2 regions of the Paenibacillus sp. FSL H7-0323 genome follow, and region 1 is predicted to be linked to the other one. Evidence: predicted binding sites of a transcription regulator. Region 1 holds the regulator's gene; the other holds the start of a gene.
What was found. The regulator CtsR, encoded in region 1, represses protease genes until heat stress. The targets are predictions, from matches to a motif close to ATGGTCAATAAAGGTCAAACA.
Positions count from the first base shown of each region.

Region 2: clpP (ATP-dependent Clp endopeptidase proteolytic subunit ClpP) is a predicted target of CtsR. The motif match lies at 8,111-8,131, and genes of this name have one in related genera.

Region 1 covers NZ_JBBODB010000001.1:4,269,862-4,285,722, forward strand. Annotated here, with positions in the region: gene MHH89_RS19485 (PIN/TRAM domain-containing protein) at 1-591, opposite strand, end outside; gene pssA (CDP-diacylglycerol--serine O-phosphatidyltransferase) at 769-1,506, opposite strand; gene disA (DNA integrity scanning diadenylate cyclase DisA) at 1,571-2,647, opposite strand; gene radA (DNA repair protein RadA) at 2,661-4,028, opposite strand; gene clpC (ATP-dependent protease ATP-binding subunit ClpC) at 4,215-6,683, opposite strand; gene MHH89_RS19510 (protein arginine kinase) at 6,719-7,783, opposite strand; gene MHH89_RS19515 (UvrB/UvrC motif-containing protein) at 7,812-8,336, opposite strand; gene MHH89_RS19520 (CtsR family transcriptional regulator) at 8,367-8,828, opposite strand; gene MHH89_RS19525 (GNAT family N-acetyltransferase) at 9,123-10,295, opposite strand; rRNA gene rrf (5S ribosomal RNA) at 10,717-10,833, opposite strand; rRNA gene MHH89_RS19535 (23S ribosomal RNA) at 10,962-13,887, opposite strand; tRNA gene MHH89_RS19540 (tRNA-Ala) at 14,060-14,135, opposite strand; rRNA gene MHH89_RS19545 (16S ribosomal RNA) at 14,237-15,794, opposite strand.
Region 2 covers NZ_JBBODB010000001.1:5,059,581-5,075,441, forward strand. Annotated here, with positions in the region: gene MHH89_RS22910 (ROK family glucokinase) at 194-1,144, shown strand; gene rapZ (RNase adapter RapZ) at 1,191-2,090, shown strand; gene MHH89_RS22920 (gluconeogenesis factor YvcK family protein) at 2,145-3,092, shown strand; gene whiA (DNA-binding protein WhiA) at 3,138-4,067, shown strand; gene MHH89_RS22930 (HPr family phosphocarrier protein) at 4,165-4,434, shown strand; gene MHH89_RS22935 (SIMPL domain-containing protein) at 4,604-5,359, shown strand; gene MHH89_RS22940 (PdaC/SigV domain-containing protein) at 5,485-6,588, shown strand; gene MHH89_RS22945 (GDSL-type esterase/lipase family protein) at 6,700-7,338, shown strand; gene clpP (ATP-dependent Clp endopeptidase proteolytic subunit ClpP) at 7,428-8,024, opposite strand; tRNA gene MHH89_RS22955 (tRNA-Arg) at 8,218-8,292, opposite strand; gene MHH89_RS22960 (sugar-binding transcriptional regulator) at 8,561-9,613, shown strand; gene gap (type I glyceraldehyde-3-phosphate dehydrogenase) at 9,727-10,737, shown strand; gene MHH89_RS22970 (phosphoglycerate kinase) at 10,854-12,035, shown strand; gene tpiA (triose-phosphate isomerase) at 12,062-12,814, shown strand; gene gpmI (2,3-bisphosphoglycerate-independent phosphoglycerate mutase) at 12,816-14,360, shown strand; gene eno (phosphopyruvate hydratase) at 14,434-15,720, shown strand.

The sequences.
Region 1 (15,861 bases):
TTCAAGCACGAATTCAGGTATGACAATGGTTCCCTCAATAAATCCCGTCTTACAAATGTCAGCGATTCTTCCATCGATAATAACACTTGTGTCGAGAATTTTATGTTCCTCAAGCCCGCGGCCTTCCGGCTCAGCCGCTTGGCCCCAGCGTCCAGATGTCCACAGCGCAGCAAGCTCCTCTTTTTTCTCCAAACCGATCCGCAGCCCCAGATATCCAAAAGCCAACGTAGCTGGCACTTGCAGCAGCTGCCCAGCTTTCCCAAGCCAGATCATTGCAGGGTATAACAGGAGAGATAACAGAAGCCCCCCTGTAAGCCCAGCTGCACTTGCAGCTAATTCATTCATTGGAATACGCGAACAGTAGTGAACCGCCTCCCGCAGTTTTGAACCTCCCCATTCCGCGCATAAAGACCCCGCAAACAAAAAAATAATGGCACCCAGCACCGTAAATAAAATGCTTCCTTCTACAGGTAAGCTTTCACCCAGCTTTTCCATCCCCTTGGGGAATCCTCTTTCGAGCGCATGGTATAGCGAAAAACCTGACCAAGCACCACATATTAAGGCAAAAGACAAAATCACTTTTTTCCACATAACCTAACGCACCTCCTTTTTATTCATCCTAAATGGATCTATTCCTCACCAGTATGTTCCAATTTTCAAGACGATAAACTTGGGGTAGCGCTGGAAATGCAAAAAGGCTTTGCCATCCCCTAGGGAAGACAAAACCTTTGGTCATAATTTATTCAGTTACCTTACCTTATGGACCGATTAACCGTTCTTGGAGTGATACACTTTATCCTCTGAACGGCTACGACGACGATGACGGCGTCTGGCTGTCAACCGATCAATATTTTGCTTAAAGCCGTATAATGCATAAATTCCAAGTAAGACAAAGATCAGCTTAGCGATTTGCTCTGGGAACACAACAGCTACAGCCACTGCAACAACAATAACCACTGGCGCTCCAACCACCGCTTTTTTCGGCAATCCAATCTTTTTAAAATTAGGATATTTAACAGTGCTGACCATCAAATAGGATAAGAGCAGTGTAGCAACGATCATAAACGGAGCCGAAACATCTTTATTAAAAAGAGCTAATGTGGCCAGTACACCACCTGCAGCAGGAATTGGCAAACCGATAAAATAACCCGGAACCCCCGGACGAACATTAAAACGGGCTAAGCGCAAAGCACCAAACACCGGAAAAATTGCAGTTACTGTCCAGCCTAATGCAGAGTTTAAATCCTGCAGGCTTGAGACGTACAAAATAACGGCCGGTGCGACTCCGAAAGAAACGACATCAGATAAGGAGTCCAACTCCTTGCCAAATTCGCTTTCGCATTTTAGAGCGCGAGCTACTCGACCATCTAAGCCGTCTAACAGCATAGCAATAATAACCATGATAGCGGCCATGCTAATCTTACCGTCAAACGCCATCATGATACCAAACATTCCGAGCATCAAATTACCTATCGTAAAAAGACTCGGAATTGATTTTTGTATCATTTCTTCACCTCAATTTTCTAACTTTGGCCTTTAACGTCCCCAATATTACGTGATTGTATGTTATTTACATTTGCCTGTCAATAAGAACTTGCTTCTGTAAACGTTTGAGCCCATCCTGAATATTACGGGCCCGCACCTCCCCAATTCCGTCCACTTCATCCAATTCAGCTATGCTTGCGGACATCAAATTAGGCAGCATTTCAAACCGCTCCACCAGATTGTGAATGATCACATTCGGAAGCCGCGGAATTTTGTTAAGCAGGCGATAACCACGTGGAGTCACCACTTCTTCAGAGGTAATTGCCGTAGAGGAATAACCCAGTATACGGGCAATATGGTTATCATCCATCAGATCATCATCGCTTATCCGTTTGAGACCGGCGATAATTTCACGGATTTTATCTTCCTGCTCTTCCTTAGCATAGTCTCTGTATAGAAGCCATGCTTCTTCCTCTGTATTTCCAACCAGTTCTTCCATCTGCATGCTGATCAGGCGTCCTTCGTTGCCCAATTCGTTGATATAGCGTTTGATCTCCATTTTTATGCGCAAAACCATCTCTACACGCTGGATAACACCCACTACTTCAGCAACGGTAACAATGCCCTCATATTCTGAAGCTGACAAATTCGTCAGTCCTTGCGTGAGCACTGCTTTATACTTCTCAAGTGTCTGAATCGCTTGGTTAGCCTTTGCCAAAATAGCCCCGATCTCTTTGAGTGCATAACGTATCGAGCCTTGATAAAGCGTGATGATATTGCGGCGTTGTGAAATGGAAACCACCAGCTTACCCGTTTGCTTCGCTACCCGCTCCGCGGTCCGGTGACGGATCCCCGTCTCGATGGATGAGATAGAAGAATCCGGTATAAGTTGTGTATTAGCATACAATATACGCTTTAAATCCTCACTTAGAATAATAGCTCCGTCCATTTTAGCTAGCTCATATAAATAATTGGGCGAAAAATCGCAGTTAATGGAGAATCCGCCATCCACTACGTCCATCACCTCAGGACTGTACCCTACGACAATAAGTGCCCCTGTCTTAGCGCGCAGCACATTCTCCAAACCTTCCCGAAAAGGTGTACCCGGTGCCGCCAGTCTGAGCAGATCATTCATATTCTCTAATTGGTTATATTCTTTCATATCCCTGTGCCCCCTAATCTAACGCGACCGATAGTGCATCTGCTACGGTACTGACGCCAATAATCTGGATATCTTGCGGGTGCTTCCATCCCTTCATGCTCTTTTCAGGCATAATCACCCGCCGGAAGCCAAGCTTTGCGGCCTCCTTAACGCGCATTTCCGCGCGCGAAACGCCTCTTACCTCACCGGTAAGTCCTACTTCTCCGAAGAAAACGTCGTAAGGTTTTGTTGAAATATCACGAAAACTGGAGGCGATACTAATAGCTACAGCTAGATCAATCGCCGGTTCATCCAGCTTTACTCCCCCGGCAACATTAAGGTATGCATCCTGATTCTGCAGGAACATGCCCATCCGTTTCTCGAGTACAGCGATAATAAGTGCCATCCGCTGGTGATCCATGCCTGTGCACATTCGCCGTGGGGAAGGGAAGTGGGTGGCAGCAACAAGTGCCTGAATTTCTACAAGCACAGGTCTAGTTCCCTCCATACTTGCCACCACAGTAGAACCAGCCACGCCAAGCGGACGTTCCGATAAAAAGAGCTCCGATGGATTCTCTACTTCGGTAAGCCCCGCTTCACCCATTTCGAAAATGCCGATTTCATTCGTAGAGCCAAAGCGGTTTTTTACAGCCCGCAAAAGTCTATACGTATGATGCCGCTCACCCTCAAAATACAGCACGCAGTCCACCATATGTTCAAGCATCCGTGGTCCAGCAATAGCCCCTTCCTTGGTAACATGACCAACGAGAACTGTTGCAATTCCACGAATCTTAGCGATACGCATAAATCTTGTCGTACACTCCCGAACCTGGGTCACGCTGCCTGGCGCACTCGTTACTTCTGGCATAAATACGGTCTGAATAGAATCGATGACAAGAAATTGTGGCTGGATTTGTTCGATCGCTTCTTCTATGCTTTCCATATTTGTCTCACATAGTACATAAAGCTCCGTTGACAACGCATCGAGGCGATCCGCGCGCAGCTTAGTTTGCCTTACCGATTCTTCGCCCGAGATATACAATACTCGCAATCCCTGTGTTGTAAGGGCGTGCGAGGTCTGTAATAAGAGCGTAGATTTACCGATTCCTGGGTCTCCCCCTACTAGTACCAGCGATCCTGGTACGATCCCCCCACCGAGAACACGGTTAAGCTCACCTATACCTGTCAGTATGCGCGGTTCCTTGTCACTTTCTATACTTATGATCGACTGTGCCTTTTCTTTACTATGAAAAATAGGGGCATTCATTCCCTGTGTTTTGACTACGCTTTCCGTTTCCTCCACCATGGAGTTCCAAGCCTGGCACCCTGGGCATTTCCCGAACCATTTTGGCGATTCGTATCCACAGTCGGTGCAAAAAAATTTTGTTTTTGCTTTAGCCATTTGTTCTCCTTACGGTCCGAACTGTTTACAATTCGGATCATTTTCTTCTAATGAAAGTTTACCATTTCTACCCCTTTAACGAAAGGTCATTCGGTATTTGCATTAAATGTATATTTTAAATTGATCTATTTCCAATAAAAAAAGCTTCCGCTCCTCTATAAATAAGGAGCGAAAGCCTTGTTTATTTTATTCGGATTCTACTTCTTTTTCAAGCGCTGGCGCTACTGGAGCGTCCACTTTAGTCACCACAAGTTCTCCGCCGACCTCATCAATATTGAGGGAATCACCCTTTTGGATATTTCCTCTCAACAATTCCTCAGAAAGACGGTCCTCAATATGCTTCTGAATTGCCCGGCGCAATGGACGTGCACCAAAGGCTGGGTCATAACCTTCTTTAGCCAAGAAGGCCTTCGCTGCATCCGTGAGTACAAAATCAACATCATATTCACGCAGGCGCTTGCGCAGCTCATCAGACATCAACGTAACGATCTCAGCGATATGTTTCTCATCGAGTGAGTGGAAGACGATGATTTCGTCGATCCGGTTCAAGAACTCTGGACGGAAGCTCTTCTTGAGCTCTTCCATAACCTTGCCCTTCATATTGCCGTATTCTGCTCCTGCATCTTGCACAGCCGTGAATCCAAGCGTTGAATTCTTCTTGATTGCCTGTGCGCCTACGTTAGAGGTCAGAATGATAAGTGTATTGCGGAAGTCAACTACCCGGCCTTTGGAGTCGGTAAGGCGACCATCTTCAAGCACTTGCAGCAAAATGTTGAATACTTCCGGATGTGCTTTTTCAATTTCATCAAGCAGTACTACAGAGTATGGTTTACGACGTACCTTCTCTGTTAATTGGCCGCCTTCTTCATAGCCGACATATCCAGGAGGAGCACCAACTAAACGGGACGTGGAGTGCTTCTCCATGTATTCCGACATATCAATACGGATGACCGCATTTTCATCGCCGAACATAGCTTCAGCAAGCGCACGTGCCAACTCAGTTTTACCTACACCCGTAGGACCGAGGAAGATAAAGGAGCCCATTGGACGTTTCGGATCTTTAAGACCCGCACGCGCCCGGCGCAATGCCCGGCTGACAGCCTTAACAGCTTCGTCCTGACCAATCACTCGTTCATGCAGCAGAGCTTCCATGTTAAGCAGACGGTCGGTCTCTTCTTCCTTCAGCTTGCTTACAGGGATTCCCGTCCAGCTTGCAACAACCTGTGCGATATCTTCAGGTGTAACTTCAGAATCGGTACGTCCTTGTTTTTCTTTCCACTGGTTCTTAGTCGTATCAAGCTCTTCACGGATTTTTTGCTCCGTATCACGCAGGGCAGCCGCTTTCTCAAACTCTTGGCTCTGAACAGCAGAATCCTTCTCCTTGCGGATATCATCCAAGCGCATTTCTAGTTCCTTCAGATTTGGCGGGATAGTGTAAGAGTGAAGCCTTACTTTAGACCCTGCTTCATCGATAAGGTCAATGGCTTTATCCGGCAGGAAACGATCCGGAATGTAACGATCAGACAGCTTTACAGCTTCCACGATAGCTTCATCCGTAATTTTCACACGGTGATGTGCTTCATAACGATCGCGAAGTCCAAATAAAATTTGTACCGCTTCTTCTGGAGATGGCTGATCCACCGTAATCGGTTGGAAACGACGCTCCAAAGCTGCATCTTTTTCAATATATTTACGATATTCATCCAGCGTAGTCGCACCGATGCACTGAAGTTCTCCGCGGGCTAAAGCCGGCTTAAGAATGTTGGAAGCATCAATAGCACCTTCTGCGCCACCAGCACCGATCAGCGTATGAAGCTCATCGATAAAGAGTACGATATTCCCCGCTTGGCGAATCTCATCCATGATTTTCTTGAGGCGGTCTTCAAACTCACCGCGATATTTAGTACCAGCCACTACAGAGCCCATATCGAGCGTCATTACGCGTTTGTCGCGCAGTGTTTCTGGAATTTCATTATTAATGATCTTTTGGGCCAAGCCTTCAGCAATAGCTGTTTTACCAACCCCAGGTTCACCTATCAACACCGGGTTGTTCTTCGTCCGGCGGCTCAGTACCTGAATAACACGTTCAATTTCCTTGCTGCGACCGATAACTGGATCCAGGTTGCCATCCTTGGCATAAGCCGTCAAATCGCGTGCTAGACCGTCTAGAGTAGGTGTGCTGACATTAGCAGGTGTTCCGCTATGACTGGATGCAGCCTCGCTGCTTCCCAGAAGCTGAAGCACTTGCTGACGAGCTTTGTTCAAGCTGATGCCGAGGTTATTAAGCACACGAGCCGCGACACCTTCTCCTTCACGAATAAGTCCTAGCAGAATATGCTCAGTGCCGACATACGTATGTCCCAGCTTGCGGGCTTCGTCCATCGACAACTCGATTACTTTTTTGGCGCGAGGAGTATAAGCAATGTTCGTAGGTTGTTCTTGGCCTCTGCCAATCAGTGTCTCCACTTCGTCCTGGATTTTTTCAAGACCCAGACCCAAAGCGATTAATGCTTTAGCAGCAATGCCGTCTCCTTCACGAATAAGTCCTAGCAAAATATGTTCTGTGCCAATATTGTTGTGTCCTAAACGAACAGCTTCTTCCTGCGCTAGCGCTAGCACTTTTTGTGCGCGTTCCGTAAATCTTCCAAACATCATATCTCCTGCACCTCCATGAATAATAAATATCTATATTAATGTTGTGTTCCCAGTGTTTCTCGGAGCAGTTTCGCCCGATACATATCCCGTTCAGTGGCGTTCATCTCGTCACCGAACATTTTTTGCAGAAATCCTGGCTGTGTCTTAACGTTAAGCTCATTAAGCACGGAAATCGAAGGGCCTTCCAGTATGCCAAGGTCAACCCCAAGTCTCACATCAGACAGCCGTTGTGCGGATTCTTTAAGCTCCATTAGAGCTGCATAACACAAAATCCCATAAGATCTTTTCACTCGGTCTGTAATTCTTAAAGCGGAATCTACAAGCAGCCTTTCACGGGCATTTCGTTCATGCTCTATAATCTGGGTGACTACACTGTGAAGGTTCTCGATGATTTCACTTTCTGTTTGACCGAGAGTAATCTGATTGGAAATTTGAAAGATGTTCCCTACTGCTTCGCTGCCCTCACCATAAATTCCTCTTACAGTCAATCCCACTTGGTTCACTGCTGACAATATGCGATTGATCTGTTGGGTCATTACTAGTGCTGGCAAATGCAGCATTACTGAGGCACGCAGCCCTGTACCCACATTGGTGGGACAACTGGTCAAGTATCCTCTTTTATCATCAAAAGCGTAATTCACAGCCGATTCGAAGATATCATCGATGGCTGTCGCACGTTCCCATGCTTCTCTTACCTGAAGACCCGGGAACAGACATTGGATCCGCAGATGGTCTTCTTCGTTAATCATGATGCTAACCGACTCATCTTCATTTAATATCACAGCTGCGCCACGTGAATCATTAGCCAGATTAGGACTGATGAGATGTTTCTCGACCAATACCTTTTTATCCAGTTCATTCACTTCAGCAAGCTTTATTAGTTGAAAAGATCCGAATTCGGCAGCAGTTTCCCCATGAAACACAGGGGCCAGCAGCTCTAATACTTCTTCCGATTGCTCTAAGGAAGCAAGCATAGGGAATGGAAGATGCTCTAAATTACGTGCAATACGCATACGGCTGCTAATTACAATCTCGGAGTGACTGCCTCCCGAGCGCATCCAATCACTAAGCGCTTGTTCAGTAAATCGGAGACTTGACATGTCATATCCCCCCTATATATCAAAGACTTTACTCTTGTGCCATTTCTTTTTCAAGTTGGCGAATTTGATCCCGCAGCTCTGCCGCAGTTTCGAATTCCTCCTGTGCGATACTTTGCTGTAATTCCAGCTTCAATTCATCAATTTGCCGCTTGAACACAATTTGTGCTCCAGCACGTTTAGGAATCTTGCCTACATGCGAAGTGCTGCCATGCACCCGTTTAAAGAGCGGGTCCAGTGCACTGTTAAAATATTTATAACAGGAGCTGCAGCCAAAACGACCCAATTTGCTAAACTGCGAGTACGTCATTCCACAATTCTCACATTGCAGACTCTGCGTAGTCTTCGTAGCAGCCGTCTTTTCCTTACCGGCCCCTTCAAGATCAAGCAGACCGGACAGCAAGCTGTGAATGGAGAATCCTCCAGCAGTTCCCGGGATCAGTTCACCCTTCTCCCGCGCACAGCTCTCGCAGATATGAAATTCTGTCTTCTCTCCATTCACGATCTTGGTGAAATGGAGTGTTGCTGGCTTGACGCCACATTCCTGACATTGCATAAGCGAAAGCCCCTCCCTTATGATTGACAATTATTTGCCTAACAAAGAGATTAACATCGCCTTCATAATCTTGGCCCGAATCTCATCCCGATATGGAATCTTAACCGTTAGGCAATCCCGAGAAACAGCAGCGCGCATAAGACACGCCTCACGCTTGCTTAGAAAACCAGCTTCCTCCAGTTGATAAATCAACCCTTCGGCAGCGTTCTGATCTATCCCGCCACCTATAGTATGGTTTAAATGGGCATGCAGTGCCACGTTGGGCGGCAATTCAAAACGTTGAATACGAATATATCCCCCGCCACCACGCTTACTTTCCACCACATAGCCTTTTTCCAGTGTAAAGCGTGTACTAATAACATAATTGATCTGTGACGGTACGCATGAGAACTGGTCCGCCAGGTCATTTCGCTGGATTTCCACCGTACCTTCGGGACTTTCATGCAAAATATTCTTCAGATATTGTTCAATAATATCAGAGATATTGCGCATCACTCATCCTCCAGTGCTCTTTAAAGCTTCATAATATCGCTTACGGCCCGCATCCTTAATGACATTTATTAGTGAACTTCATTCATATAAGTCTGAAGAAAACTTCACAAATTCAGAGGATCGCACTGTATGTCATCAGGTGCGTTGACTTTGACTTTCTTTGACTTTTTAATATTATAACATATTCTGTGCTAATTCCAAGAGGATTCTCTTATTTTTCACTTTTTTCAGCGAATGTATTCGGAAATAAAGAACTCTCCCAGCATCTTTCGAAGGGGAGAGCCTAATTATTTTCTAAAAATGATCAAAAAGTGCAGTTTCAGCTTGCGGTATGATTTCTTCGAGCCATTCCAGAGCCCTCGGATTACCAGTCACACGTCCATAACGAGCCAGCTCTGCCGGGCGTTTATATCCAAACATTAGAATCGTCAGCGTACCAATCTCACAGCTTAAGTCAGCTGCATCCCGTTCACCCTCTATACGCAAGAAAGCTGCTGCTCCCTTTTCGGAGACAGTCCATTCCCACAACCCGTCATTCCATGGGGCATATTTATCTTCAATATAGATAACCTGTTTCTTCTGACTGTTGTGACGCTTAAAAGAATAACTCTCCACGAATGCTTTAGCATTAACAATACGCGCCATAAAATAAGGATAATTCTCCTGCTCTATACGCGGATCAGGCAGCAAAAAGGGTAACATATCATCGGATGGCACCAGTTTTAGCGATGCACCGGTCACCATCGAATCGTGATTCGCAAGAAATGTCCACAGCCCCTGCCGGGCCTGTTCGTTCAAAAACACAAATTCATCAATGACCAGCTCTCTATTTTCTATCTTATATAGTACGTATCCTTCAGGTTCCCCAAGCTGTGAATAAAATACCGCAGTCTGACCTTCATCATCCAGAACAGAGTTTTCCCACCAGTCCAAATCACGCTTAAGTGTTCCGTTATATCTAACTGCAAAACGATTGTATAAGTTGTCCAATACTTCGATATCTATAACACCACGTCTTACCTTGCCCTCAACTTCAACCTTCTTGGGAAACTTGGCAACAGGAATGGAGTATTTCTTATATTCACAATAAACTTCCCAACCAAATTTGCGATAAAAGGGGATCAAGAACGGATGCAGAAAAGATAATGTCTGCCCCGCCTCATTCATCGTTTGCAGCGTATGCGCCAGGAGCTTTGCCACATGCCCCTGTCTGCGATTCTCTGGCCATGTCGCTACCCCTGCGAGCCCTCCCATAGGTACTAATCTACCTTGTATGTACACTTCGAACGGAAGAAGAGTAAGTTTAGCTTCCAAAGTACCTTCTTCAAAAGCACCCCATACGCGTTCTGCTTTAAATCTTTCCTTAGCATTCGCCCTTTTCTCACTAGGCAGCTTGTATTGAAAAGCATATTCAGATAAATCCATGCTTAGATCAAACTCTTCTGAGTGCAACTGTCTGATATCCACAAAACTCACCTCATCATTTATGAATTTACTTTTATGGTTAGTATAACAAGAGAGTGTATTGTGTGCGAATTATAAGGATATTTTTCGAACTTTTTTCAGTTATCCACAGCCTTAGGCAGTTTTAAAAATAGTCTTGTAATCTTGTTCTATTCAAGTTAAAATAATTATCCACTTATTAATCCCTCTATCCACATAAATATGACTATATCCACAGCAACCCGTGTATTACTTAGGTTTTCTGTTGACAGATCTACATAAATATGTACTTAATCCACACCATTTGGTGATTTTTTGCCTTTTAATCATCTATCCACATGTGCGTAAGTTTTCTGCAAATTCCAATGAATTATCCACAAGTTTTCCACAATCTATAATAGACGCAAAAAAGCCACTGTCGAGTTATCAACAGTGGTCTATTTGTGCTTGGCAACGTCCTACTCTCCCAGGACCCTTCGGTCCAAGTACCATCGGCGCTGGAGGGCTTAACGGTCGTGTTCGGGATGGGTACGCGTGGAACCCCTCCGCTATCGCCACCAAACATGCGTCTGTGAAACAGACGCTGCCGCGTGAAATTCGGTTCTTCACCAGAAGTGAGAATGAATTTCTAAGCGTGTTACAGGCTTGATGCCTGAAAACTGAATCCGAAACGAATCTGCATTCTACGTATAGGATAAGCCCTCGACCGATTAGTATTGGTCAGCTCCATGCATTGCTGCACTTCCACCTCCAACCTATCTACCTCGTCGTCTTCAAGGGGTCTTACTAATTGGGAAATCTCATCTTGAGGGGGGCTTCACGCTTAGATGCTTTCAGCGCTTATCCCGTCCGTACGTAGCTACCCAGCCATGCTCCTGGCGGAACAACTGGTGCACCAGCGGTACGTCCATCCCGGTCCTCTCGTACTAAGGACAGCTCCTCTCAAATTTCCTGCGCCCACGACAGATAGGGACCGAACTGTCTCACGACGTTCTGAACCCAGCTCGCGTACCGCTTTAATGGGCGAACAGCCCAACCCTTGGGACCTACTTCAGCCCCAGGATGCGATGAGCCGACATCGAGGTGCCAAACCTCCCCGTCGATGTGGACTCTTGGGGGAGATAAGCCTGTTATCCCCAGGGTAGCTTTTATCCGTTGAGCGATGGCCCTTCCATGCGGTACCACCGGATCACTAAGTCCGACTTTCGTCCCTGCTCGACTTGTAGGTCTCGCAGTCAAGCTCCCTTATGCCTTTGCACTCTGCGAATGATTTCCAACCATTCTGAGGGAACCTTGGAACGCCTCCGTTACTCTTTAGGAGGCGACCGCCCCAGTCAAACTGCCCGCCTGACACGGTCCCCGTACCCGGTAAGGGTACTAGGTTAGAACCTAGATACGATCAGGGTGGTATCCCAACGGCGCCTCCACCGAAGCTTGCGCTCCGATTTCTACGGCTCCCACCTATCCTGTACAGATCGTACCCAAATTCAATATCAAGCTGCAGTAAAGCTCCATGGGGTCTTTCCGTCTTGTCGCGGGTAACCTGCATCTTCACAGGTATTAAAATTTCACCGGATCTCTCGTTGAGACAGCGCCCAAGTCGTTACGCCATTCGTGCGGGTCAGAATTTACCTGACAAGGAATTTCGCTACCTTAGGACCGTTATAGTTACGGCCGCCGTTTACTGGGGCTTCGGTTCATAGCTTCGGGTTACCCCTAACCACTCCCCTTAACCTTCCAGCACCGGGCAGGCGTCAGCCCGTATACTTCGCCTTGCGGCTTCGCACAGACCTGTGTTTTTGCTAAACAGTCGCTTGGGCCTTTTCACTGCGGCCCCCTCGTGCTATTCACACTACCGGGGCACCCCTTCTCCCGAAGTTACGGGGTCATTTTGCCGAGTTCCTTAACGAGAGTTCTTCCGCGCGCCTTAGAATTCTCTTCTCGCCTACCTGTGTCGGTTTGCGGTACGGGCACCTTCTCCTGGCTAGAGGCTTTTCTTGGCAGTGTGAGATCATGACCTTCGCTACTATAATTTTCGCTCCCCATCACAGCCCAGCCTTATTGATGTGCGGATTTGCCTACACATCAGCCTCACTGCTTAGACGGACATCCATCAGTCCGCGTCACTACCCTCCTGCGTCACCCCATCGCTCATAGCGGATTACGGTGGTACAGTAATTTCAAACTGTTGTCCTTCGACTACGCCTTTCGGCCTCGCCTTAGGTCCCGACTTACCCTGAGCGGACGAGCCTTCCTCAGGAAACCTTGGGCTTTCGGCGGATCAGATTCTCACTGATCTTTTCGTTACTCATACCGGCATTCTCACTTGTGTAGTGTCCAGCGCTCTTTTCAGTACACCTTCAACCCCTACACAACGCTCCCCTACCCCAGATACATAGTATCTAGCCATAGCTTCGGTGGTGTGTTTAGCCCCGTTACATTTTCGGCGCAGAGTCACTCGACCAGTGAGCTATTACGCACTCTTTCAATGGTGGCTGCTTCTAAGCCAACATCCTGGTTGTCTGTGCAACTCCACATCCTTTCCCACTTAACACACACTTGGGGACCTTAGCTGATGGTCTGGGCTGTTTCCCTTTTGACAATGGATCTTAGCACTCACTGTCTGACTCCCGGCAATAAGTATATGGCATTCGGAGTTTGACTGAGCTTGGTAATCCTTGCGGACCCCGCACCCAATCAGTGCTCTACCTCCACTACTCTTATACCGAGGCTAGCCCTAAAGCTATTTCGGGGAGAACCAGCTATCTCCGAGTTCGATTGGAATTTCTCCGCTACCCCCACCTCATCCCCGCACTTTTCAACGTACGTGGGTTCGGGCCTCCAGTGCGTGTTACCGCACCTTCACCCTGGACAGGGGTAGATCACACGGTTTCGGGTCTACGTCCACATACTAATTCGCCCTATTCAGACTCGCTTTCGCTGCGGCTCCACCTTCTCGGCTTAACCTTGCATGTTAAACGTAACTCGCCGGTTCATTCTACAAAAGGCACGCCATCACCCATAGATCGGGCTCTGACTTTTTGTAAGCACACGGTTTCAGGTTCTATTTCACTCCCCTTCCGGGGTGCTTTTCACCTTTCCCTCACGGTACTGTTTCACTATCGGTCGCCAGGTAGTATTTAGCCTTAGCAGATGGTCCTGCTGGATTCATACGGGGTTTCACGTGCCCCGCACTACTCGGGATCCGTCTCGGAGAGAACACAGTTTAGGTTACAGGGCTTTTACCTCTATCGCGGGCCTTTCCAGACCTCTTCACCTACCATATTCCTTTGTAACTCCATGTGAGACGTCCCACAACCCCTAAGAGCAAGCTCTTAGGTTTAGGCTGTTCCGCGTTCGCTCGCCGCTACTGACGGAATCACTATTGTTTTCTCTTCCTCAGGGTACTTAGATGTTTCAGTTCCCCTGGTCTGCCTCTACATTTCCTATGTATTCAGAAATGAGTAACTGCGAATTACCACAGCTGGGTTTCCCCATTCGGACACCCCCGGATCAAAGCTTGCTTACAGCTCCCCGAGGCAGTTTCGTTGTTCGCCACGTCCTTCGTCGGCTCCTGGCGCCTAGGCATCCTCCGTGTGCTCTTATTAGCTTAACCTTGATTCTTCCGCAGGAAAATATCATACGATGACATTTTCTTTGGAATCATCTCACTAATAACATTTACTTGTTTGCACAAGTTGCTAAAAGATGTTCTAAAACGCAAATTCGTTTCGGTATCCAGTTTTCAAGGATCAAGTGTATAGACATAACAAATAGATGAAGTTTGTTGGTGGAGCCAAGCGGGATCGAACCGCTGACCTCCTGCTTGCAAGGCAGGCGCTCTCCCAGCTGAGCTATGGCCCCGCAAATTCCATCAAAACCGAACAAATGGATACACGTTAATTGGTTGTGGAAGTTAAACTTCCGATTTGAATGTTCTCATTGCAGAGAACGATTCTCCATAGAAAGGAGGTGATCCAGCCGCACCTTCCGATACGGCTACCTTGTTACGACTTCACCCCAATCATCTACCCCACCTTCGGCGGCTGGCTCCCTTGCGGGTTACCCCACCGACTTCGGGTGTTGTAAACTCTCGTGGTGTGACGGGCGGTGTGTACAAGACCCGGGAACGTATTCACCGCGGCATGCTGATCCGCGATTACTAGCAATTCCGACTTCATGCAGGCGAGTTGCAGCCTGCAATCCGAACTGAGACCGGCTTTGATGGGATTGGCTCCACCTCGCGGCTTCGCTTCCCGTTGTACCGGCCATTGTAGTACGTGTGTAGCCCAGGTCATAAGGGGCATGATGATTTGACGTCATCCCCACCTTCCTCCGGTTTGTCACCGGCAGTCACTCTAGAGTGCCCAGCATTACCTGCTGGCAACTAAAGTTAAGGGTTGCGCTCGTTGCGGGACTTAACCCAACATCTCACGACACGAGCTGACGACAACCATGCACCACCTGTCTCCTCTGTCCCGAAGGCCGCCGCTATCTCTAGCAGATTCAGAGGGATGTCAAGACCTGGTAAGGTTCTTCGCGTTGCTTCGAATTAAACCACATACTCCACTGCTTGTGCGGGTCCCCGTCAATTCCTTTGAGTTTCAGTCTTGCGACCGTACTCCCCAGGCGGAGTGCTTACTGTGTTAACTTCGGCACCAAGGGTATCGAAACCCCTAACACCTAGCACTCATCGTTTACGGCGTGGACTACCAGGGTATCTAATCCTGTTTGCTCCCCACGCTTTCGCGCCTCAGCGTCAGTTACAGCCCAGAAAGTCGCCTTCGCCACTGGTGTTCCTCCACATATCTACGCATTTCACCGCTACACGTGGAATTCCACTTTCCTCTTCTGTACTCAAGCCACCCAGTTTCCAGTGCGACCTCAGGTTGAGCCCAAGGTTTAAACACCAGACTTAAATAGCCGCCTGCGCGCGCTTTACGCCCAATAATTCCGGACAACGCTTGCCCCCTACGTATTACCGCGGCTGCTGGCACGTAGTTAGCCGGGGCTTTCTTCTCAGGTACCGTCACTCCGGTAGCAGTTACTCTACCGGACGTTCTTCCCTGGCAACAGAGCTTTACGATCCGAAAACCTTCATCACTCACGCGGCGTTGCTCCGTCAGGCTTTCGCCCATTGCGGAAGATTCCCTACTGCTGCCTCCCGTAGGAGTCTGGGCCGTGTCTCAGTCCCAGTGTGGCCGTTCACCCTCTCAGGTCGGCTACGCATCGTCGCCTTGGTGGGCCGTTACCCCACCAACTAGCTAATGCGCCGCAGGCCCATCCCTCAGTGACAGATTGCTCCGTCTTTCATTCTTCTCTCAGGAGAAAAAAGAAATTATCCGGTATTAGCTACCGTTTCCGGTAGTTATCCCAGTCTGAAGGGCAGGTTGCCTACGTGTTACTCACCCGTCCGCCGCTAAGTTATTTTGAAAGCAAGCTTCCAAAATAACTCCGCTCGACTTGCATGTATTAGGCACGCCGCCAGCGTTCGTCCTGAGCCAGGATCAAACTCTCCAATTAGTATTGAAAAGAGCGATATGCTCATTTTGAAACTGACGATTCATTAATTGAATCTTTTTAAAAATTA
Region 2 (15,861 bases), 790 kb from region 1:
ATTTTCCAGATAATAATATAGGTACAAGACTCTCTTACTTAGGCGTAAGGGGGTCTTTTTAGAATATAATAGAGTATACTCTTAAAATAAGGAATTCCCGGGTGTGTTGTCTTTCCTTGACCACAGAGAGGGCTTCTATTATAGTTGGTACTTAGGATTAACTATTTTAGTATAAAAAAAGGTGGCTTGTTACATGTCTGAGAATATCTACGTTGGCGTGGATTTGGGTGGAACTGCAATTAAGGTTGGAATCTGTAATGCTGAAGGTACCCTGCTACATACTTATGAGGGACCTACAGGAACTGCAGAGGGTGTCGATACTGTTATCGATAATATCGAGAAGTATGTACGCCAAATTGTGGAGGATTCCCCGTACTCTTGGGATCAGCTTGCAGGTGTAGGAGCGGGTGTAGCCGGGTTCACAAATATTCGTGAAGGAATCATCATCCTTGCGCCTAACATAGGATTTAGAGATGTGCCGATCCGTTCCATTTTGGAAGATCGTTGGAACAAGCCTGTCAAAATAGACAATGATGCGAATGTGGCTGCACTGGGCGAAGCTTGGAGCGGTGCGGGACGTGGCGTTGATAACTGTGTCTGCTATACGCTTGGAACAGGTGTCGGTGGCGGAATCATTATTAATGGAAAGATTTATCAAGGCTTTGCGGGATTAGCTGGTGAGCTTGGTCATATCACAGTAGTGCCGGATCTGGAAGCTATTCAATGCGGCTGTGGCAACATGGGCTGTCTGGAAACCGTTTCCTCCGCTACAGGTATTATCCGCATGGCTAATGATGCAGTAGCTCGTGGCGATCGTACTTCCCTCTCTATGGTAGAGAAGATTGCTGCGAAAGAAGTCTTTGATGCGGCTAAGGCTGGCGATGAAGTAGCTATCCGTATAGTGAATCGTGCAGCGTACTATCTGGGTAAATCCATGGCTTCTGTTGCGGCTGTGCTTAACCCTGAAGTATTTATCGTTGGCGGCGGTGTGTCTAAGGCTGGAGATATTCTATTTGACGAGGTTCGTCGTGTGTTTGCGAAATTGACACCGGCTCCGCTTCAAACTGGTGTTTCGATTATTCCAGCTGAGCTTGGCAATGACGCAGGTATTGTTGGGGCTGCCGGCCTTTTGCTGCGTTCTTAAAAGACGGGAAGTATTCATATACTAAATCTAGGGAGGGGACGCTTTTATGACCGAATTGGACAATACCCCAACGGCTGGAGCCACCCTGATTATTATTACGGGAATGTCAGGTGCGGGGAAGACAATTGCTGTACAGAGTCTGGAAGACCTAGGGTTCTTCTGTGTCGATAATTTACCACCGGTGCTGATTCCCAAGTTCGCAGAGCTAATTGAACAGTCAAAGGGTAAGATTGCCAAGGTAGCCCTTGTAATTGACCTGCGTGGTCGAGAATTCTTCACTGCTTTGTCTGAGTCTCTTGCCTATATCAAGGATGAGTCAACCATTGGCTGTGAGATCTTGTTTTTGGATGCTACAGATTCAGTACTTGTTCAGCGTTACAAGGAAAGTCGACGTCATCATCCATTAGCACCTAAGGGGCTGCCGCTTGATGGTATCAAGCTAGAACGTAAAATGCTTGAAGAATTGAAAAATTCAGCTACGTTATGTTTAGATACCAGCAGTATGAAGCCCGTGCAGCTTAAGGAGAAGATCGTTTCACGGTTTTCGCATCTAGGAAAAAGTACGCTTTCCGTCAATATTACATCCTTCGGATTTAAGTACGGTATCCCTATTGATGCAGATCTTGTCTTTGATGTCCGCTTCTTACCTAACCCACATTATGTGGACCATCTGCGGCCTAAAACCGGCCAGGACAGTGAAGTCTACGATTATGTAATGAAGTGGCCTGAAACACAGGTGTTCCTGACCAAACTGCTCGATATGCTTCATTTTCTAATTCCGCAATATCGCAAGGAAGGTAAGTCCCAGATTATCATTGGCATTGGCTGTACGGGAGGTAAACACCGTTCCGTAGCCATATCTGAGTATTTGGGTAAAATGCTGGGCGTTAGCGAGACGGAATCCGTAACCGTTAGTCATCGGGATTCCGAGCGTGATCGGCACTAGAGAGAAGGGGTCATAGTGGCTGAAGAACAAAGACAGCGTCCACGTATCGTCGTTATGGGCGGTGGCACGGGGTTATCTGTTATGCTTCGTGGTTTAAAAGAGAAGCCATTAGATATTACTGCTATTGTTACCGTTGCCGATGATGGGGGAAGCTCAGGTATTTTGCGCAGTGAACTGCAAATGCCTCCTCCTGGGGACATCCGCAACGTATTGACAGCTATGGCTGATGTTGAGCCGCTCATGGCAGAGATTATGAGATACCGTTTCAACACGGGTGAGGGACTAGCTGGTCATAGTCTCGGCAACTTGATTCTTGCTGCGCTCACGGATATATCCGGCGATTTCGTTACAGCTGTACGGGAGCTCAGTCGATTATTCGCTGTTCGCGGCCGGGTATTGCCTGCGGCCGGTGAGGCTGTAATCCTGCATGCAGAAATGTCGGACGGCACGATTATCACGGGGGAGTCCAAAATCCCTGAAGCTGGCGGGATCATCAGACGAGTGTCCTTGGAGCCGCCAGATGTAGAACCGTTGCCCGAAGCGCTTGAGGCGATTCGGAATGCAGATGCGATCCTGCTGGGTCCTGGCAGTCTGTATACGAGCATTCTTCCCAACCTGCTTGTTCCGAAACTGGCAGAAGCGGTTGTATCTTCGAATGCTATCAAAATTTTCGTCTGCAACGTAATGACTCAGCCGGGTGAAACGGATAACTATACCGTCAGCGATCATCTTCAAGCTGTATATGATCATATCGGGATCGATTTATTCGATTATGTTATTGTTAATGACGGTGAGATTCCGGAACAGGTCCAGACGAAGTACGCCGAAAAGGGCGCGCGCCCGGTGCAGCTTGATAAAGAAGCGCTGGATGGCAATGGATACAAGGTTATAGCCGATAAACTGGTTTTATTCCGAACTTATTTGAGACATGATACCGATAAGCTTAGTCATCACATTTATCAGCTTGTGCAGGATTGGATAAACAGAAACCCTAGGGTATAACTTATAGATGAGAACGAAGTACTTATCAAGAAAGAGGTGAGACCCTTGTCTTTTGCGGCCCTTACCAAAAAAGAGCTGACGATGGTGGAGAGTGAACCCTGCTGCGAGAAGGCGGAAATGTCAGCGCTTATCCGTATGAATGGATCTGTGCAGCTTTCAAGCAAAAAGGTTATTCTCGACATTTCGACGGAGAACGCCGCGATTGCAAGGCGGGTATATTCTTTACTTAAGAAATATTACCAGGTCCATATTGAGCTACTCGTGCGTAAAAAAATGCGTTTGAAGAAAAATAACGTCTATATCGTCAGAATCCCAAACCGTGTACAAGAGATCCTAAAGGATCTTAGAATTGTGTCGGAAGGATTTATTTTTACCGATGGTATTGATGATGAGATTGTTGGGAATAACTGCTGCAAGCGTGCTTATTTACGCGGTGCCTTTCTGGCTGGCGGATCGGTTAATAATCCGGAAGGCTCCTCCTACCATTTGGAGATTTCCTCGATGTATGAGGAACATTGTAAAGCATTAGTGGATCTGGCTGGGGAATTCCACCTAAACGCACGCTGTATTGAACGTAAAAAAGGGTTCATTCTTTACATTAAAGAAGGCGAGAAGATTATTGAATTCTTAAGTTTGATTGGAGCGCATCAGGCGCTGTTCAAATTTGAGGATGTAAGAATTATGCGCGATATGCGTAATTCCGTGAATCGGATCGTGAACTGCGAGACCGCAAATCTCAACAAAACAATAAGTGCTGCGGTGCGGCAGATTGAAAATATCAAGCTGTTGCAGCGAGAAATGGGACTGGAGAATTTGCCGGATAAACTGCGTGAAGTAGCAGAAATTCGAATGGCGCATCCAGATATCAACCTCAAGGAGGTTGGTGAAATGCTCAAAGGTACAGTCAGTAAGTCGGGAGTAAATCATCGGCTTCGTAAGATTGATGAGCTGGCGGACAAGGTTCGAGGCGGCTAATTACTTTTTTTCTAGTGTGGTTTACGTTATAATGATATAATAATATAAAATTAATGTGAAACTTTTGGGGAGAACTCAATTAGGGGGTAAGCGTTTCATGACAAAGCACCCGGTAGTTGTTCGGTTGAAGACAGGGCTTCATGCCCGACCGGCAGCATTGTTTGTGCAAGAAGCTAACAAGTTTTCGTCGGAGATTTTCGTGGAAAAAGATGATAAAAAAGTAAATGCTAAAAGTATTATGGGGATTATGAGCCTCGCTATCAGTTCCGGCACGGAGATTTACATTAGCGCGGACGGTGCGGATGCCGATCAAGCTGTAAACGCTTTGACAAGTCTGGTCAGCAAAGAAGAGCTTGAGAACCAATAATAGGAAGACAACATCGTTTCTGCTAGGAAGACTTTATTTATCGCATGACCAAAAGCCCTTCGGGGCTTTTTTTAATACCAAAAAATAGATGGAGAACGTGCAACATTTACCAAAAAGACTCGTCTAGAGGATAATAACAAATCACAAGAAATGAAAGGGGCTGGCAAATATGAAAGGTTTATTGAAGAAAATTGGTTCAGTGATGATCGTAGGGAGTTTGTTAATTGGAGGGATCAGCATGAGTGGTGTTTTCCAAGGTCCTGCAAAGGCTTACGCAGATGAAGTGCAGAAAAATGTCGTTAGTGTAGTAGGTAAAGGCGAATTGTCCCTCAAGCCGGATATCGTATACTTGTCCATCGGTGTGGATACTACGGCCACAACTGCGCAAGAAGCGCAGAAGACCAATGCCGCTAAAATTCAGAAGATTATGACTTTACTGAAGAATACTTGGAAAATTGCAGATAAAGATATTCAAAGCACGCAGTTTTATGTGCAACCCAATTATAGTTACAGCGAAAAAGAAGGACAGCAAGTGAAGGGGTACAACGCCAATCATACGCTGTTAGTGTCTTATAGAGATCTGACCAAGGTTGGTGAATTGCTGGACGCTGCATCTGCGGCAGGGGCGAATAATATCGGAAATGCACGTTTTTCTGTGGAAGATACTTCTGCATTTGAAGCTCAGGTGATTGAAAAAGCGATGGCGAATGCAGATGTTAAAGCAGGGGCTATTGCTAAGGCAGCTAAACGCAGCTTGGGTCAAGTGATCACGGTCAGCCAAAATGATGGCGATATCACTCCGGTTTATTTTGAACAGAATCTAAAAATGAATATGGCTGCAGCAGATGCTGGTGCAAGCACATCCGTGCAACCCGGAGTAGTTAAAGTTACAACTCAGCTGAGCGTAATGTATGAATTGAAATAGTATCAGAACAAGGTGAATGCAGAGAGGAGAGGTGTCTTCCACTAGTAATAGTGGGGGGCGCCTCTTTTTTTGTGTAAGTTCTCTACGATTCTGTTTAATAAATTGGAAAGGAGAGGAAAAATAAGATGATGAATATTATTTCAAAAGAATCAGCACGCAAATGGGGCATAGGTCTGATGTCAGCAGGTTTATTGTTTGGTGGAGGTCTGCTGCCCAGCGAAACGGGTTATGCAGCAGCTAGTAAAACGGAGAATATAGCTATTGATTCGCGTATCGTTTTAAAGGCAAACGGGATAAATTCGTTGCAGGAAGGTATTTTGAAGGAAGGACTGGCCTGGATTCCCCTAACTTTTATGCGAGATGTGTTGGGATTACCGCTTGTGTATGATAAGAAGGAAAATGCGTACATGATTGGAAAAGGATCGGCCAAGGCCAAGTTGATGTTATCCAGCTACGGTACTTCTGTGTGGGTGAACAACTATTTCATTCGAGAGTATGAAGGGAAGTTAATTAATAATCGCCTCTATGTTCCATCAGGATTGTTAAATGATTATATGGGTTATAAGGTAGATTGGAGTCGGGCCGCCAGTATGCTGAATGTGGTGAACAGACCGCAGAACGCGCTGACGGTAACCACGGAAACTTATGCTAAAGATCGGGCAGAAGCTTTTATTCAGCTTGATTATCCGAAGATCAGTGGATTGGGCAACTCCAGTGCGCAACAAGCTATTAATAATACTTTGAAGGAAAGTGTTATGAAATTCGCGGCGGGTGCAGAACAGGATATCTCCGATCGAGATGGAGCAGAGCCCAAATACACCTATGATTCAGGTTATGTAGTGACCTACAATCAGAATGGTGTGATCAGCATAGTGATGCATCAGTATAGTGATACGGGCGGCGCCCATGGAATGACTAACCGTGAAGCCTTCACCTTCTCGCTTAAGGATGGTAAGCGTCTACTGTTGGGCGACCTGTTTGGAGCTAATCCAAACTACAAAAAACAGCTGAATGCAAAGCTGAGCAAGCTACTGAAGGCAGAGGATAGTTATTTGGGAGGATTCAACGGATTGAATACGGAGAAATATTTCTATCTGAAGGACGACAAGGTTGTTCTGTTCTTCCAATTATATGAGTACACAGCGTATGCTGCAGGCTTCCCTGAGTATACTTTTAGTTTCAAAGAGCTTTTGCCGGATGGCAGTAGCCCGTTTGCTGGCATGAAATAAATGGAAACTCTTCGTCTCCGCTAATGTCGGCACAAGACATCTCCCCCTTACCAGAGTTGTCTCTTGTTCATATGCTAAAGGGAGTAACTAGTTTATGAACGGGGGAGAGCTATGGGCTACCAATATACTGCAATTGGCGATTCCTTGACGACTGGATTTGGTGCTCTGCCAGGTAACGGTTTTGTTCCGGTGTACCGTAGAATGGCAGAAGGGAGACTGCGGACTACTGTAGCCTCTACGAATTTAGGCGTGAACGGAATGACTACTTCAGAGCTGGAGCAGAGGCTGCGCGGAAATTCCATGATGCGTGAAGCCGTTCGAGAAGCCGATATCATCACTGTGTCTATCGGTGGTAATGATTTGATTCACGCGGCCAAATCAGCAGCAAGACAGCAAGGCAACTTATCCGCAGAACTGCGCAGATCGCTTCAGGAATGCAAACAAAATTTCTCTGCAATTATGAATATCCTTATACAATTGAAGGCGAGGACGCGTAGACCTTTTATCATTAGAATTGTGGGATTATATAACCCCTATCCTCAGGTGGTTGGTGCGACAGAGTGGGTCAGGCAGTTTAATCAATACGCAGCACAGTACAGCAGCCGAGTATGTGGATTTGCTTCGATTTACAGTGAGTTCGCAGGAAATGAGAGAGGGCTGTTATCCATTGATCATTTGCATCCGAATGGCCGGGGTTATCGCGTAATTGCCGAGAAGCTGGATGCGCTAGGTTATGGCGGGCTGGCTTAATTGGATTTAGGTCTTCTATAAAATATAAAGAGGCTGTGCTCTAACCATAACGGATAGAGCACAGCCTCTTTATATTTTTACTTTATAGCTTACACACCGCTAGGCAATGTCTTCTCGATTACTTTATCTACGATACCGTATTCAGCCGCGTCTGCAGCAGTCATGAAGTAGTCGCGATCTGTATCCTTCTCAATACGTTCTAGAGGTTGGCCCGTACGTTCTGCTAGAATACGGTTCAGCTTATCGCGCAATTTGAGGATGCGGCGGGCACGGATTTCAATGTCCGTTGCTTGACCTTGAGCACCACCCAGAGGCTGGTGGATCATGATCTCGCTGTTAGGCAGTGCGAAACGTTTGCCTTTGGCGCCAGCGTTTAGCAGGAAAGCTCCCATGGAAGCTGCCATACCCACACAGATGGTGGAAACGTCTGGTTTAATGTACTGCATTGTATCAAAAATAGCCATACCTGCAGTAATGGAACCGCCTGGGCTATTCACGTAAAGGTGAATGTCCTTGTCAGGATCTTCGGCAGCCAAGAACAGCATTTGTGCGATGATAGAATTGGCTACCACGTCATTAACCTCCGTTCCAAGGAAAATGATGCGGTCCTTCAGCAGGCGGGAATAGATGTCATAAGCGCGCTCGCCGCGGTTGCTCTGTTCTACTACCATAGGAATATAACTCACGTGGAAAACCTCCTTGATATTGGTTCTTCAAATGTATTCATTTTTACTCTTGCCGTATTACCCACATGATAAACAAATTCAAACAAAAAGTCAAAGAAAGTCAAACTTATATTCAAAAAAAAGAGCCGACAAGCGGCTCTTTGGTTAAGTAGTAGTATAGGCACTACTAAATTATGTGCAAAAATGAAATTAATGGCGCGCCCGCCAAGAATCGAACTTGGATCTCAGGCTTCGGAGGCCTACGTCATATCCATTGGACCACGGGCGCAACAAAAATGATTATAATACAATTTTTACACAATTGCAATGTAATATTAATACTGGACAAGCGCTCTAGGGACAGGCATCGGGCGCTATATCTTTTTCTGACCTTATTAATGTATAAGAAGACAAGCGCTTGAGAATTCTACTCTCGGAAGACTTGCGCTTCGAGCAATATTTGGTTAGAATATGGGTGGGACTTAAAAAGTTTACCCGGGACGTTTTGAGACCATGAACAAGGGAATAGAGGAAGACGAAGTTGCAGGAGTGAAAGTATGCGTAATTTATTAGATATCCAAAAGCAGCTTCTGCCTGATCTCATGGAAACCCTTAAGAGACGGTACACGATTCTTCATCAGATCATGCTGTCCGATATTATTGGGCGCAGAACGCTAGCCGCTTCGCTAGATATGACTGAGCGGGTACTGCGTGCCGAGACGGATCTTCTGAAATCGCAAGGGCTTATTGAGATCGAGAGTGTTGGCATGCGCATTAGCGCTGCTGGACGTAGACTGCTTGATTTGCTAGAGCCGGTTGTTAAGAGCCTATTTGGTCTGGATGAGCTGGAAGAGAAAATTCGAGCAACGTATGGTCTGGATAAAGTTATTGTAGTACCGGGTGATTGTGAGTCATCGCCGTTCACCAAACGAGAGCTTGGCCGAGCGGGTGCGAAAGCGCTGCTGAGTATACTTCGCGCAGATGATACAGTTGCCGTCACAGGTGGATCGACGCTTGCCGATATGGCTGATCAACTGGCACCGCCGTTGTCCCTTTCCTATAAGAACGCTTGGTTTGTTCCGGCGCGTGGAGGATTAGGAGAGAGTATGGAGATTCAAGCCAACACGATTGCCTCAACCATGGCAAAGCGGGTTGGAGCCAACTACCGGTTGTTGCATGTCCCTGATTTGCTTAGCGGGGATGCATACCAATCGCTGGCACTTGACTCTAATATTGGAGAGATTGTACAAACCATCCGTAGTTCGCGTATTATTGTACATGGGATTGGGGATGCCATTGAAATGACCCGCCGCCGCAAACTGGACGAGGCTACAGTCTCGGAAATCCAGGGTGAAGGGGCAGTGGCCGAATCTTTTGGCTATTATTTCAATGAAGAGGGTCAGGTTGTCCATACCATGCTTACGATGGGTCTACGTCTAGAAGATATTATCCGGACAGAGAAAGTCATCGGTATTGCAGGAGGCAAACCCAAGGCCAAAGCCATTCATGCCATGCTGCGTTTCGGGCAGGAGAATATTCTCGTCACGGACGAGGCTGCTGCAGTAGAAATAGGCAAGGAAATTGACAATCAACTACAGCTATCTTCGTAGTTTTTAGATTGCAGGCAATAACATACTTCTTGCATCATACTTAACATTGTTGTCATGACAGACCTCACCGTCTGTTTTGAATAAATAAAACGAATTCTAGGAGGAACTATTCAATGAGTGTAAAAGTTGGAATTAACGGTTTTGGACGTATTGGACGCCTTGCTTTCCGCCGTATTCAAAATGTAGAAGGTATCGAAGTGGTAGCAATCAACGACTTGACTGACGCTAAGATGCTTGCTCATTTGCTTAAATATGATACAACTCAAGGTAAATTCCAAGGTGATGTTGAAGTGCATGATGGCTTCTTCAAAGTCAATGGTAAAGAAGTTAAGGTTCTTGCTAACCGCAACCCTGAAGAATTGCCATGGGGCGACCTAGGCGTTGATATCGTACTTGAGTGCACAGGTTTCTTCACAACTAAAGAAGCAGCTGAAAAACACTTGAAAGGTGGAGCTAAGAAAGTAGTTATCTCCGCTCCAGCTACTGGCGACATGAAAACTGTCGTTTACAACGTTAACGATGACATTCTTGATGGTACTGAGACTGTTATTTCCGGCGCATCTTGCACAACTAACTGCCTAGCTCCAATGGCAAAAGTACTGAACGACAAGTTCGGTATCGTTGAAGGCTTGATGACTACAATTCATGCTTACACTGGCGACCAAAACACTTTGGATGCTCCACATGCTAAAGGTGACTTCAGACGCGCTCGTGCAGCAGCTGAGAACATCATTCCTAACACTACTGGTGCTGCTAAAGCAATCGGTCTGGTTATTCCAGAACTTAAAGGTAAATTGGATGGTGCAGCTCAACGTGTTCCAGTTGCAACTGGTTCCCTGACTGAACTTGTAACTGTTCTTGATAAGAGCGTTACTGTTGAAGAAATCAACGCAGCAATGAAAGCAGCTTCCGATCCAGACACTTATGGTTACACTGAAGATGAAATCGTATCTTCCGACATCAAAGGTATGACTTTCGGATCCCTGTTCGATGCTACACAAACTAAAGTATTGACTGTTGGCGACAAACAACTGGTTAAAACTGTTGCTTGGTATGACAATGAAATGTCCTACACTGCACAATTGGTTCGTACTTTGGAGAAATTCGCTAAAATCGCTAAGTAATTGACTTGATATAAGCAACATCTATAGAGCGGAAACAGAAATTCCTTGTTTCCGCTCTTTCTAAATGTATTTCTTGTTTCCTGCTAGAAACAATTTTGGGTGTGGAGGAATTAATCATGAACAAAAAAAGCGTCCGTGATGTAGAAGTAAAGGGTAAGCGCGTATTTGTACGCGTGGATTTCAACGTACCTGTAGAAGACGGTAAAATTACTGATGATACTCGTATTCGCGAAACACTTCCAACCATTAAATATTTGATCGAGAACGGTGCAAAGATCATTCTTGCGAGTCATATGGGTCGTCCTAAAGGCGAATTCGTAGATTCCATGCGTTTGACTACTGCTGCTGAACGTCTGTCCGAGCTCCTTGGCAAACCAGTAGCTAAAGCTGACGAAGCAATTGGCGAAGCTGTAAAAGCAAAAATCGCTGAGCTAGGCGAAGGCGACGTACTTGTACTTGAGAATGTTCGCTTCTACCCAGGTGAAGAGAAAAACGATCCTGAACTGGCTAAACAATTCGCTGAATTGGCTGATTTGTTTGTTAATGATGCGTTTGGTGCGGCTCACCGTGCACATGCATCGACAGAAGGTATCGCTCATTTCTTACCAGCTGTATCCGGTCTTTTGATGGAGAAAGAATTGTCCGTTCTTGGTAAAGCTCTTTCTAACCCAGAACGTCCTTTCACTGCGATCATCGGTGGTTCGAAAGTTAAAGACAAGATTGATGTTATTGATAACTTGTTGTCTTTGGCTGATAACGTCCTGATCGGCGGTGGATTGTCTTATACATTCACTAAAGCACAAGGCTTTGAAATCGGTAAATCACTAGTAGACAACGACAAACTTGACGTTGCTCTTGGATTCATCGAAAAAGCAAAAGCACTTGGTAAAAACTTCATGCTTCCTGTTGATGTTGTTGTTGCTGATAAATTTGGTGCTGACGCTAACACTAAGATCGTTGATTACAATGAAATCCCAGAAGGTTGGGAAGGACTTGATATCGGACCTAAGACTCGTGAACTTTATGCCGATATTATCAAGAACTCCAAGCTGGTTGTCTGGAATGGACCTATGGGCGTATTCGAAATCGATAAATTCGCTGAAGGTACACTTGCAGTAGCAAAAGCTTGTGCAACTACTGAAGGTTACACTGTTATTGGTGGCGGAGATTCCGCAGCAGCAGCAGAGAAATTCCACCTGGCTGATCAAATGGATCATATCTCCACTGGTGGCGGTGCATCCCTTGAGTTCATGGAAGGCAAGGCGCTTCCTGGCGTAGAAGCACTGAACGATAAGTAAGACCTAAGAAGGAGGCAACATAAGTCATGAGAACACCTATTATTGCAGGTAACTGGAAAATGTTCAAAACAGTTCCTGAAGCAGAAAGCTTTATTGCTGAAATTAAAGGCAAAGCAGAAGTAGAAGGCGTTGAGACTGTAATCTGCGCTCCATTTACTAACCTGCCTGCACTCGTAGCAGCTGCAAAAGGTACTGACATCAAGATTGGTGCACAAAACCTACACTTTGAAGATAACGGTGCTTACACAGGCGAGATCAGTGGTGTAATGCTAAGTGATCTTGGTGTGGACTATGTTATCATTGGCCACTCTGAGCGTCGTGCTTATTTTGGCGAAACGGATGAAATCGTGAATAAGAAAATGCATGCTGCATTCCGTCACGGAATTACTCCTATCGTATGTGTTGGCGAAAAGCTCGAAGAGCGTGAAGCTGATCAAACTAAAGCAGTATGTAAAGTACAAACTGAAGCTGCATTCCAAGGTCTTAGTGCCGAGCAAGCAGCAAAAGTTGTTATTGCATACGAACCTATCTGGGCTATTGGCACAGGTAAATCTTCCACTTCCCAAGATGCTAACGAAGTTATTGCTTACATCCGCAGTCTTGTAAAAGATCTGTATGATGCAGCAACAGCTGAAGCTGTTCGTATTCAATACGGCGGCAGCGTGAAGCCTGAGAATGTAACTGAGTACATGGGCCAAAGCGACATCGATGGTGCGCTTGTTGGCGGTGCCAGCTTACAACCGGATTCCTTCGTTCAATTGGTTGAGGGGGCGAAGTAAGATGTCAGCTCCAAAACCCGTAGCTTTGATCATCATGGATGGTTTTGGTTTGCGTGGAACGACAGAAGGTAATGCCGTTGCTCAAGCCAACAAACCTAACTATGACCGTTACCTGAAACAATATCCTAACACTACACTCACTGCTTGCGGTGAAGCTGTAGGCCTTCCGGAAGGGCAAATGGGCAACTCCGAAGTAGGGCATTTGAATATTGGTGCAGGCCGGATCGTTTATCAGGATTTGACTCGTATCGATAAATCGATTCGCGAGGGTGAGTTCTTCGATAACGAAACCCTGGTTAGCGCAGTTAGAAATGCTAAGAACACTGGCAAAAAGCTTCACCTTTATGCGCTTGTATCCGACGGAGGGGTACATAGCCATATTAACCACCTGTTTGCTATGCTTGACCTGGCTAAAAAAGAAGATATGCATGAAGTGTATATCCATGCTTTTATGGACGGTCGTGACGTAGCTCCTGATAGTGGGAAGAAGTTTGTCCAAGATCTAGTAGCTAAAATCGAAGAGGTTGGCGTGGGTACAATTGCAACGGTGTCCGGACGTTATTACGCAATGGATCGTGATAAACGTTGGGAACGTGTAGAGAAAGCCTACCGTGCTATGGTTTATGGTGAAGGCCCTAAATACACGGATGCTGTGCAAGCCATCACTTCATCTTATGAAAACTCGGTATTTGATGAATTCGTTGAACCTAGTGTAATTGTAAACAGTGAAGGCAAACCTGTAACGGCAGTAGAGAGCGGCGATTCCGTCGTATTCCTCAACTTCCGTCCTGACCGTGCTATTCAATTGTCACAAGTGTTCACGAATCAAGATTTCCGCGGTTTCGATCGTGGTCCTTTGTTCCCGCAAAACCTGCACTTCGTATGCCTAACTACTTTCAGCGAAACGGTACAAGGTTATGTAGCCTATTCACCGAAGAACCTGGATAACACATTGGGTGAAGTGCTTGTTCAACAAAACAAGAAGCAACTGCGCATCGCGGAAACTGAGAAATATCCGCATGTAACCTTCTTCTTTAGCGGTGGACGTGACGAGGAGCTTCCTGGTGAAACTCGGATCTTAATCAACTCTCCTAAAGTGGCAACCTATGATCTTCAACCTGAGATGAGCGCATACGAAGTGGCTGCAGCCTGCGTAGCGGAAATCGAAGCGGAAAGACAGGATGCTATCATTCTTAACTTTGCCAATCCTGATATGGTTGGACACTCCGGCATGCTGGAACCAACAATCAAGGCTGTAGAAGTGACGGATGAGTGTGTAGGTAAAGTAGTGGATGCGGTTGTTGCCAAAGGTGGCGTTGCCATTATTATCGCTGACCATGGTAATGCAGATATGGTATTTGACGAGAACGGTCGCCCGTTCACAGCTCATACAACCAATCCTGTTCCGTTCATCGTGACTACTGAGAATGTTGTATTGCGTGAATCCGGTATTCTTGCAGACGTAGCACCAACAATCCTAGATTTGATGGGACTTCCGCAACCTGCGGAAATGACCGGACAATCCATGATTGCTAGCCGTAAGTAAGGTAAGGTATAACGCCTTTGATTTTAAGCTATACAAGTAAGACCAAAACAATGTTAAAAGGAGATTAACTTACATGACTATTATTTCTGATGTATATGCTCGCGAAGTCCTTGACTCCCGTGGTAACCCTACTGTAGAGGTTGACGTTTATCTGGAATCCGGTGCTAAAGGCCGCGCTATCGTTCCTTCCGGCGCTTCCACTGGTGCTCACGAAGCTGTAGAACTTCGTGATGGCGACAAATCCCGTTACATGGGTAAAGGCGTTCTGAAAGCTGTTGAGAACGTAAATGAAATCATTGCTCCAGAAGTTATCGGTATGGACGCTCTTGACCAAGTGGGCATCGACAAATTGATGATTACTTTGGACGGAACTCCTAACAAAGGTAAATTGGGCGCTAACGCAATCCTAGCTGTATCCATGGCAGTAGCTCGTGCAGCTGCAGCAGCTTTGGATATTCCTTTGTACGTATACCTGGGCGGATTCAACGCTAAAACTCTACCAGTACCAATGATGAACATCATCAATGGTGGTGAGCATGCGGACAACAACATCGACGTTCAAGAGTTCATGGTTCTTCCTGTAGGAGCTCCAAGCTTCAAAGAAGCTCTTCGCACAGGTGCTGAAATCTTCCACAACTTGAAATCCGTACTTCAATCCAAAGGTCTGAACACAGCTGTAGGTGACGAAGGTGGTTTCGCACCGAACCTTGGTTCGAATGAAGAAGCAATCACTACAATCATCGAAGCTATTGAAAAAGCTGGTTACAAACCAGGTGTTGACGTATTCTTGGGTATGGACGTTGCTTCCACTGAGTTCTACAAAGACGGTAAATACACCCTTGCTGGCGAAGGTAAATCTTACACTTCCGCTGAGTATGTTGACCTTCTTGCTTCATGGGTTGAAAAATATCCTATCATCACAATCGAAGACGGTATGTCCGAAGACGACTGGGATGGCTGGAAATTGCTTACTGAAAAATTGGGCGACAAAGTCCAATTGGTTGGTGACGACTTGTTCGTAACTAACACTGAGCGTCTTGCAACAGGTATCGAAAAAGGTATCGGTAACTCCATCTTGGTTAAGGTTAACCAAATTGGTACATTGACTGAAACTTTTGATGCTATCGAAATGGCTAAACGTGCTGGTTACACAGCAGTTATCTCCCACCGTTCCGGTGAATCCGAAGATAGCACAATCGCTGATATCGCTGTTGCGACTAATGCTGGTCAAATCAAAACAGGTGCTCCTTCCCGTACAGACCGTGTTGCTAAATACAACCAATTGCTTCGCATCGAAGATGAGTTGGGTGAATTGGCTCAATACAACGGCCTGAAATCCTTCTACAACCTTAAAAGATAATCTGCTTTTATAGCAGACTTCGAAGACCCGCCGTTATGGCGGGTCTTTTTTATGATTTGAAGAAGATAGACTTTAATAGGTTTATCCTTATCTTGCAAGAAAAGCTACGACTTAACAGTCTAAGCTGTTGTATTACCGACA